3 regions of the Pontibacillus sp. ABV4_188 genome follow, and region 1 is predicted to be linked to each of the others. Evidence: predicted binding sites of a transcription regulator. Region 1 holds the regulator's gene; each other region holds the start of a gene.
What was found. The regulator LexA, encoded in region 1, represses DNA repair genes until DNA is damaged. The targets are predictions, from matches to a motif close to CGAACATATGTTCG.
Positions count from the first base shown of each region.

Region 2: ACYX4O_RS16320 (YolD-like family protein) is a predicted target of LexA. The motif match lies at 1,619-1,632, and genes of this name have one in related genera.
Region 3: ACYX4O_RS18725 (WYL domain-containing protein) is a predicted target of LexA. The motif match lies at 2,021-2,034, and genes of this name have one in related genera.

Region 1 is NZ_CM149975.1:1,942,549-1,945,838, reverse strand. It holds gene ACYX4O_RS09915 (YneB family resolvase-like protein) at 69-719, opposite strand; gene lexA (transcriptional repressor LexA) at 1,025-1,654, shown strand; gene ACYX4O_RS09905 (hypothetical protein) at 2,180-2,647, opposite strand; gene ACYX4O_RS09900 (hypothetical protein) at 2,648-3,290, opposite strand, start outside.
Region 2 is NZ_CM149975.1:3,187,240-3,190,529, reverse strand. It holds gene ACYX4O_RS16330 (DMT family transporter) at 1-390, shown strand, start outside; gene ACYX4O_RS16325 (M20/M25/M40 family metallo-hydrolase) at 451-1,509, shown strand; gene ACYX4O_RS16320 (YolD-like family protein) at 1,652-1,996, shown strand; FMN riboswitch at 2,173-2,327, shown strand; gene ACYX4O_RS16315 (ECF transporter S component) at 2,491-3,078, shown strand.
Region 3 is NZ_CM149975.1:3,712,519-3,715,808, forward strand. It holds gene ACYX4O_RS18715 (DNA/RNA non-specific endonuclease) at 30-983, opposite strand; gene ACYX4O_RS18720 (YolD-like family protein) at 1,436-1,780, opposite strand; gene ACYX4O_RS18725 (WYL domain-containing protein) at 1,783-1,995, opposite strand; gene ACYX4O_RS18730 (hypothetical protein) at 2,156-2,656, shown strand; gene ACYX4O_RS18735 (hypothetical protein) at 2,904-3,290, opposite strand, start outside.

The DNA.
Region 1 (3,290 bases):
CTCCAAGTAAAAAAGGCAAGAGTCCAAAGTAGGATGCCCGCCTTTCTACTCCCTATATCGTAACGCGTTTAGACGTTGTTTTCAAGTGAAACGAATTCCTTGTACCTTCTGTGGACGGTGGCCTTTGATACATCAAACCCCATCCCCCTCAGAGTCGCTGCTATTTCATCGAACGTTAAATTGTTTTGACGCAATCGAACAACCTCTTCAATTGGGAAGTCCTTTCTTTCTCGACCATGTGCCAAGTGCTGGTTAGAGAGGTTTTGAGCTGGATTAAATCCATTTTCTACAGCCCGCTTCATACCGCGCTTTATCTTAATATTATGTATTTTCCTTTGGTACTCTTCTACAATTCCCACAATTTGCAGCACCATTGAATCTGATTCTGATAAAGTAAGCTCTCCTTGATGAGAAACGGAATAGACAGGAACGCCGAGTTTTGTAAGTTGATGAAACAAGGCAATTTTCGTATTTCCCCGCCCAAGCCTTGTTTCATCTTGAATGAGAAGCAAGTCTGCTTCGTTGTTTGATAGAATTTCCAATACTTCTAAGATGCCGTCCCTTTCAATTTCGTATCCACTTGCTTGTTCTTCTATAATTTTATGAATTTCAAATTGGTGTTGAGTAGCTAGTTCTTCTAGTTCAATTCGTTGACGTTTTAATGATGAAACTTGTGCTTCTTTTTCTGTGCTGACGCGACAATAGATGATAGCTTTCATAGAATCTCCTTTTTTCTCTATCATATAAGGATATGCCTCGTTCCGTAAAGATTAACTTGAAAGCAACCCAATATACATAAAGGCTAAACTGCCTGCAAATAACAAGAAATACACTACGTCTAGTTTTGATAGATTTTGAAACATATTCATCGCCTCCAGAAAAATAAGAACTTTTGTTCGTGTCTAGTTCACATTATATACGAACATCCGTTCTTGTCAACACTTTTTGCGAACGAATGTTTGTATAACCTTTCCTACCATGGTATAATGACGGTAATAAATGATATGTACGAGGTGTAGAAAATATGACGAAACTATCAAAAAGGCAGGAAGCAATTTTAGATTTCATAAAAAACCGTGTACTAGAAAAAGGGTACCCACCTTCTGTAAGAGAGATAGGAGAAGCTGTAGGTCTAGCCTCTAGCTCAACTGTACACGGGCATTTGTCCAGGTTAGAGAAAAAAGGATATATTCGTAGAGACCCTACTAAACCTAGAGCAATTGAAGTGCTAGAATTAGAAGAAGATTCTATTACAACGATTCCTAAGGGAGAAGCAACGTATGCTCCTGTAATTGGTAAAGTAACAGCAGGTATGCCTATTACTGCTATTGAGAATATTGAGGAGTATGTACCCCTACCCGATACACTTGCAGCTCAAGATGACGATATATTTGTTCTAGTTGTTCAAGGAGAAAGTATGATTGAGGCTGGGATCTTAGACGGGGATATGGTTATTGTTCGTCGCCAGCAAACCGCTCAAAACGGAGATATTGTAGTCGCTATGACAGAAGATGACGAGGCAACGGTTAAGCGCTTCTTCAAAGAATCAACTCATATTCGACTGCAGCCTGAGAATGCAACGATGGACCCAATCATTGTGCAAAATGTAAGTATACTAGGTAAAGTAGTTGGATTATATCGCCATATCCATTAGTGATTAAGAACGTTTATTTACACCAACCTCACTTTAAAAAAAGTCATAAACCCAGAGAAGCATCGAATGTTTAATTCGATGCTTTTTTGTATGAAATAGTTTATTTATATTCGATTATTTCAACGCTCTCTACTAATAAACATACAAACCTTATTATCAGCACTATTTAAAACACTGCCCACATAAAAACCCTCAATACCAGTGGCATTAAGGGTTTTCAATCTTAGTAAGTTGATAAATACTGTTCGCGTTCCCATGGGTGAACCTGTGTACGGAACATATACTATAGGAAGAAACACGGATTAAACGCAATCAAATATACTTTATTACATCACTTTTTCATTTCCTAATATCAATAGATATCAACTTAGATTTATCTTTTTTGGTCTATTTTTGGTCATTATTTTGGTCAACCATTTAGAGGAGCAGCTAATCAAAAAAGGCTGCTTCTTTAGCTGTGGTATGATTCCCCCTGTTTCATCAATACACTTAGAATTCTTTTACAACATCTGTTTCGTGAAACTCTCAGTACGATTGAGAAACAGCTTCGCTTTCACTATTAATCAGTTCATGGTAAAGAACATAAAAAGTCTCTATCTCCCCTGTTTTAGGTATTTTCTCTCTTATCAATTGCATACCACCTGCTGCATAACAATTTAAAAGTTTCATTCCGTTATCACTCAATTTTATATGTGAATTGTTATCAATTAACTGGAGTATAAGCCTTTCTATTTCTCCCCTATCTTGACTTTCTATATCTAACCTTTCCATCTCAGCGTTAATTAGTAGTCCAGTTATTAACTCAGCTTTATCCGCATAAGGCTCTGGATAATAATCTATGAAATATTCAGTTTTAACTTCCTCAGGCAAGCCCAACTTTGTATCTTGCAACCCTAACATTAAACATAAATAATATATATCAAATTTATACTTAAATTTATCGTTTATCAATTTAAAGTAATCTTCGCTAGCTTTTGGTAATTTAAATGGCATTTAAACTCGCTCCTCCGCCTTTGAGTTAACCTCCACACTTTGGAAAGACTCAAAGTATTCTCTACCAATAACACATTTAGTGTGATTGCTTTCTCGGTGAATTGTCATAAATTGAACATTATCACTATCCATAAAATTCTCAGTGAAACCTTCCCGCTCTCCAGAAGTAATAAATATAATTAACTGTTCAAACAAGTTCGGTAATATTGAAGAAATCTCGTGCCTTACACTGAGGTCTAAGGGACCTGCTGGGGTATCAACTATGAATGGCAGAGTATATGAAGATGTCTCAAACATAGAGCCTAAGAAAGAGTATGCTATCGCTAAAGATTGACCTTCACTTGCACCAGCTTTATGTTTTAATTTTAATGAACCCTCAATATCTTCTACTAAAATAGGTTCATCCTTAATTATTTGAGACAATTTTATATTTGTTTCATTTTTTATTCTTTCTTTTAATTTATGCAATGTAGTATCTTCTACTTCTAATAACAAATCTTTTAACTTTTTTGCTCTTTTGTGTAGACTAAGAGTTTCTGATACTTGCATTATTTTTTCTCTTATACTTTCTAATTCTTGTTCACATATAGTAATATTACTTCCAGAATCAAGTAGTCTTCTCTCGTACAGATCTTTTGTAGTA
Region 2 (3,290 bases), 1.2 Mb from region 1:
TTTGCTGCCCTTGCCTATACGGTTCTTCGTTTTTTAGGTGATAAAGAAGAGTATTACACGATCGTGTTCTATTTTTCATTCTTCTCCACCGTCGTGTTACTGCCATTTGTGGCACTATTTTATGAGCCGATGTCTCTACAACAAACCTTGTATTTGCTGTTGGCTGGTGTTTTTGCGACGGTAGGTCAGTTTGGAATCACGCTTGCATATAAATTTGCCCCCGCTAAAGAAATTTCGATCTTTTTCTATACGAATATTTTATTTTCAGCGGTCATCAGTATCGTAGTATTTAATCAAGTACCTGATGCATTAAGTTTTCTTGGTTATGCGATCATCTTTGGAGCTTCTTTCTATATGTTTTGGAAGAATAAAAAGGTGGGCACGTCCTAGCATTGGTCTAAGGGCGATGAAATTGATAAGATAAAGGAAACAATTGGGGAGGAATAGTGGATGGAACAATCAGAACAAAACTTTTTAATGGATTTATTACAAACCCCATCTCCGTCAAGTATGGAGATGGAGATCCAAAAGAAATGGATCGAATACGTGAAGCCATATGCGGATGAAATTCGTACAGACAACGCTGGAAATGTCATAGGGGTGTTGAACCCTGAAGCGGAATTTAAAATCCTTCTGGCGGGTCACAGTGATGAAATTGCACTCGTCGTGAACCGTGTGGATGATCATGGCTTCTTACATTTTGACAAAATGGGAGGCATTAATCCAAAAGCGGCTGTTGGCATGAAAGTGACTGTTCTTGGCCAAGGGGGCACGATTACAGGTGTAATTGGGGTAAATGCGCAGCACCATGGCGGGTTAAAAGGTGATTTTGGTCTTGATGACCTTTTTATTGACTGTGGAGCTAAATCTAAAGAGGAAATGGAGAAATTCGTTCAGATTGGCGATCTTGCTGTATATAAGCGTGAACCAGAAATAATGATGGACAGATACATATCAGGTCGCGGGTTGGATAACCGTACGGGAGCTTTTATCGTAGCAGAAGTATTGAGGAAACTGTCTCAGAAGAATATTAATGTTGGTGTGTATGCAGCGAGTACAGTGAACGAAGAAACGAATATGGGCGGTGCCTATTTCGCAGCTGCTGGTCTTGAACCGACTATGGCGATTGCAGTTGATGTAACATTTGCGACAGATTATCCTTATGTGAATAAGAACAAACATGGGGATATTAAGCTAGAAGGTGGCCCTGTATTAGCGAAAGGTGCGCCGATTAACATAAAGATAAACCGTTTGCTAGAAGAAGCGGCGAGGTTTAAAGGGATGAGCGTTCAATATGAACTGACTCCTCGTATGACGGGAACTGATGCCGATAAAATGCGTCTGACAGGGAAAGGTGTACCCATTAGTCTTGTATCATTGCCACTACGTTATATGCATTCGCCAGTCGAAACAGCGAGCATACAGGACATTGATGAAGAAATTGATCTTCTAGTTACTATGATTGAAAACATGACGGGTCAAGAAAGTCTTAATCCGTTAGAAGATTGATTATGAAGAAGGGATAGGAGACCCCGGGTCACGACAAGAGTGATTCGGGGTCTTTCCTTTATAAATTTTAAATAGTAGGTGTTTTTTTGATAGGGTTATATGTATAATGGGAACATATGTTCTTTTTAATGGAGGGGTAGTTGTGGAGAAAGGAAATAGTCAAGACCGGGGGACGATGAAGTGGACTAGCTTGATGTTAACAGAACACATTGCAATGTTGAAAGAAGTCTGGAAAGAGGATGAACGGGTGAAGAAAGGGTTGATCCCAATGGATAAGGCTGTCGAAATTGATTTTTTAATAAGGAGAGCCTTGAACGATTCTTTTCCTGTTCAACTTCATTACCTTTATGGTGATTCGTTACGTGAAGAAAGTGTGAAAATTTCTGCTCTTGAGACGGAGAATAAGAAAATGAGGGTTATAAAGTTAGTATGCAAGTCTGAATTATCGATAGACATTCATGCCGTTACAGATATTAAAATACTGTGAATATCCATATATGCTCACCATTTGGCTAACGGGTACATACTATAATGCTTGAGCAAAGTACCTTTAAGAATAGCTATGGTGGAGGGGGAATGAATGGATATTCATTTTGTGAAACATTTTGCTGTTCAAATCCTTAATGAGAAGTTATAATGAGAATTGTACTCAACTAAACACGATTCCATCTTCGGGGCAGGGTGAAATTCCCGACCGACGGTGAGGGACCCACTTGGTGTTCTAAGTCCGTGACCCGCTTGGTGCATATATGTGCCGATCGGTGGACCTGGTGAGAATCCGGGACCGACAGTTACAGTCTGGATGGGAGAAGATGTAGAGCGAAAATAGGTATATATGATACCTATATTTCTCTATGGTCTTTTATCAACCCTGAAGCTACTATATGCTTGAGGGATTTTTTGATGGAATGCACTATAGCGGATTATTCGCTCACCTTCATCTGGGATGTGAATCGAGAGTAAAGATGAAGGAGGAGATCGATGATGAAACCAAGAGGTCAGTCATCCAAATTATTTAAGCTCATTACGCTCTCGTTAATGAGCACCATATCACTATTATTAATGTTGTTGGACTTCCCGCTTCCATTTTTGCCAGGTTTTCTAAAAGTGGATTTTAGTGATGTTCCCGCTTTATTTGCGGCATTAATATTCTCACCGGTAGCCGGTATTATTGTGGAAGCTATGAAAAATGGCCTTCACTTTATGCTTGGAAGTGGAGATCCTATTGGGGCAAGTGCTAACTTCTTAGCTGGAGTCATGTTTATCTTGCCAGTTTCCTTGTTATATCACCGTTTCAAGAGTGTAAAAGGTGTTGTATCTGGTCTTGTAACAGGTACGATCGTAATGACACTCGGTATGTCTGTATTAAATTACCTTGTCATTCTACCAGCCTATACATGGTTGATGGGCTTTGAAATAGCAGACTCCAAAATGGCTTATATAACAGCCTTTATTATGCCATTTAATGCTGTAAAAGGCATGATCGTTGGAATGCTCTTTGTTCCTTTATTCGTAAAAATGAGGCCATGGTTTGAACAAAAACAAACGAAATCAATTAAAGCTGCATAGCAATAGATATATAAATAAATCCCCTGCATCAATGATGCAGGGGATTTATTTGTATATTTGAATACTCGAAGCTGGGAGTATGTTCCGTTAACGATAGTGTGTGGAGTATGGTGGGCTGGAAAACTACTTGCCTTCCGCGTGTGGGCCGAGAGCCTTTTCTGTAACGGACCGTCTCAAATATAGTGATTGATAAAAAGAGCATCACACTTTAG
Region 3 (3,290 bases), 1.8 Mb from region 1:
TCTTTCTTTTGTCTCAAAGCTCTTGAGGCTTACTCTCCAACCATGCCATCTCCATCATTATCTCTCATGTATTTATACAACCAATGGTCTTTATAAATAGGCATGGTAAAACCTGCCGCTTTCGCTTCTTTGATTGTCACTGTACCATTACCATTCGTATCAATGCTAGAAATATCACCTTCTGTGTTTGAACTCGTCGAGTCAGAAGGCTCATTCTCTGTTGAATTGAGTGACTCGTTTACTTCATCCGGATTCACATTCTCAAATGTATCAACAATTTCATTCCCCCTTAATGTATAGGTATACTGATAGCTTGAAGGGATCTGTGTTTCCGTATCAGGGTATGTGATAATAGCTTCAAAATTAGTGGCTCCACCAGCCTTACGAATCGAGTCTTCCATGTAGGCTTGATCTCCGTGTCGGTTAAGAGTACTATCTTGCGGGGTAATATTATAAGCATTCGATACCCCTCCAAGAGAATCAGCAATAACATGGCCTTCATCCAAAACGTCACTTTCCACACCAGGAACCTTTGCCTCATCATAGAAGTATCTTCCAGACGATAGAACAGGTTCGTTATTGTCATCTTGTAAAATGATTTCATTTGCAATGACACGGATTAGTTGCCCATGTTCATTAGTAAATGCCCAATATTGACGGTCTCCATAACCAATGTCAACTACAACATTAGGTTTACGATCCCCGGACAAGTCACCACCATCAACCTCAATAAGTTTGTATCCTGAGAATAGTTCCTCATTTGCTTCAGTTGGAGTTTCCTCTACTGATGTTTCATCATCACTCTCAGGGGTGGAATCTTCTTTTTCTTCTTCTTTGTTCTCTTCGTTTTCATCTGCATTAACCGTAACTGCTTCTTGTGAACTTGTTTCTTTATCTGCAGTGGATGTATCTTCTACTTCAGTACAACCAACCATAAAGATGGCCGTTAAAAGTAAAACTAAATACCTCATTTTCTTTTTCATTTTAGGACTCTCCTATAATAGTTTCATATTGTTCATTCTAAAAGTCTCGGGATGTTAAAATAGGTTAACCTATCTATACTTACAATTACTTTACAAACTTCAGCATTATCAACCTCATCCCCTTTTTTACTTTGGTAGTTGAAGAACTGAATAATCATAATTATTAAGTATATTTTACCACATAATGTTATTAATTCTTTGATTTTCTTGAAGCTGAATATGGTTATCATAAGTTAACTAGCATCCTAATTCGAGCGGGGCCAATAGCTGTCTTTAGTTTAGAAAGGTGAAATGTTTGATTTAAAAAGCACGGCACATATTAGACATATCTAATACGTGCCGTCCAATTTTATCGCCTTTTTCAACTATCGTCCCGTTTAGTAATATGACGTTGCCTTCCCCCCCTCAGCCTTTTAGCAACTTAACCCTTTCCACTTTTTTTGCTTCAAAGTTTATATAATATCCAGCTCCAATATATCAATGAACATAATATTAATCCTTTCCTTTGAAGGAAGAGCTCTACCTATTAACTTTCCGGTATTCATATCAATATCTAATACTTTTAATTGGTCAGAAATATAATTAGTTCCATTATGATATTTTACTTCAACAGTTAAATCATCTTTAAAAGCTAATCTCAGTTTTAAGTCAATCTCCGCAGCTTGATCTTCGGCAAGTAAACCTTTTTCTACACGCTCATCCTCTTTCCATACTTTTTTTAACATTTCTACATGCTCTGGAAGCATTAACGAAGTCCATTTAATGGTTCCTCTATCTCGTAATCGGTCGTCAGTCATTGTTATCCCACCTTCTTCCGGAGAGGACCAATGGAAAGGATACTGCTACGGCTAAATTTTCTTACCTTTTTTCGGTTATAACAATAAGCTAATATATATGTCTCCCCTGCATTCAAGATCCTTATATTCCTCTGAGAAAGTTGGCCATTCTTTGATAAGTAAATCATTTCAAGTGTCTCTCGATTTTGTTTTGCGTTTTCCAGCATTCCATCCATGGTCATCCCTCCTAATACAATTATACGAACATTTGTTCTTATTATAACCATAATTGCCTTAAAGTAAAATACAGTTTTTCAATTTCTGCAAAATACCAAAATATTGAAGGTTATTTAAATATTAAAGAAGAAACATTTCGGTAAGGAGGGATACTGACAAGTGAAAAGTTATGAAAATCATTACTTGCAAGCAGATGAAAAAAGATTTATAGAAGAAGTGGCTGTAGCAGCCATTCAGGAGGATTATACAAAGAAGCATTTTCTCATTGAAGAAAGAGGATTGATACGGTATAAATTTTTTGTTTCCCCTGACAGCAATCCGGTAAAAGATATTCAGTACGATAACGGATCTCCGGTGAAACAAATCTGTTCTGTTGATTCTATGATGTTAGAATACATACACAGTCTTAGTGGCAATGGTGAACTAGCTCTTCATAGAGCTAAGGCACACTTACATGACTTTTTAAAATACGCTAAGACATGGGCGAGGTTAGCTTATAAAGAGGCTGTTTCTGAAGAATATAAAGAGCTACAAACAGATCTCCACAGCATATTTGATAGGGCTGAAAAAAATCCATCATATGAAGAGCATTTTATGGAAGCTGACATCCGCAACCTTTCTTTTCGTCTGAAACAACAGCTAGGTATAAAAATGCCATAAGCAATTCCCCCCCTCAACCGCTTTAAGGTAACGGGGGCGGTTGAGAGGGCAAATTTGTTTTTATATACTAAAAAGTCTTAGTAAACCAATAGCACAACACATAGCAAAACAATAGGATAAGATAATATTCTTATCCTTTGTTCTTTGGTACAAGCTTCTTAAACCTATCCTAAAAGGAAAAAAACACAGATTGATATTATTTGAATGCATCCGAAACGGCAGCTCCATTAATATTTTTAAGGCACATTCACTTGTTGTCTTTATTATTGTAAGCAATTATTTGACCTTCCATCGCATATAAGTTCATTGATATTTTCTGAGTCCTATTATTAAACTCTGTTATATATGTTATGTAGTCAGTAAATGTACATTCTTTTACTTCAAAAATTCTGTAAAACTCATTAGTTTCTAAGCCATTTTTTAATACAGCACACCCAACAACTGAATCGGTGTCATTGTTAGCATTTCGTCTCTTAACAAACAGTTTCTCAAATTGAAAATCAAAGCTATATATTTCACCATTAGGTTTAACTATTAAAGGGTATACTTTGATCTCACTCGGTAATTCAGACAAATCATTATCTACTTCAATATAAAAAGTAATGAATTCTAATTTATCTACACTTTCATTTTT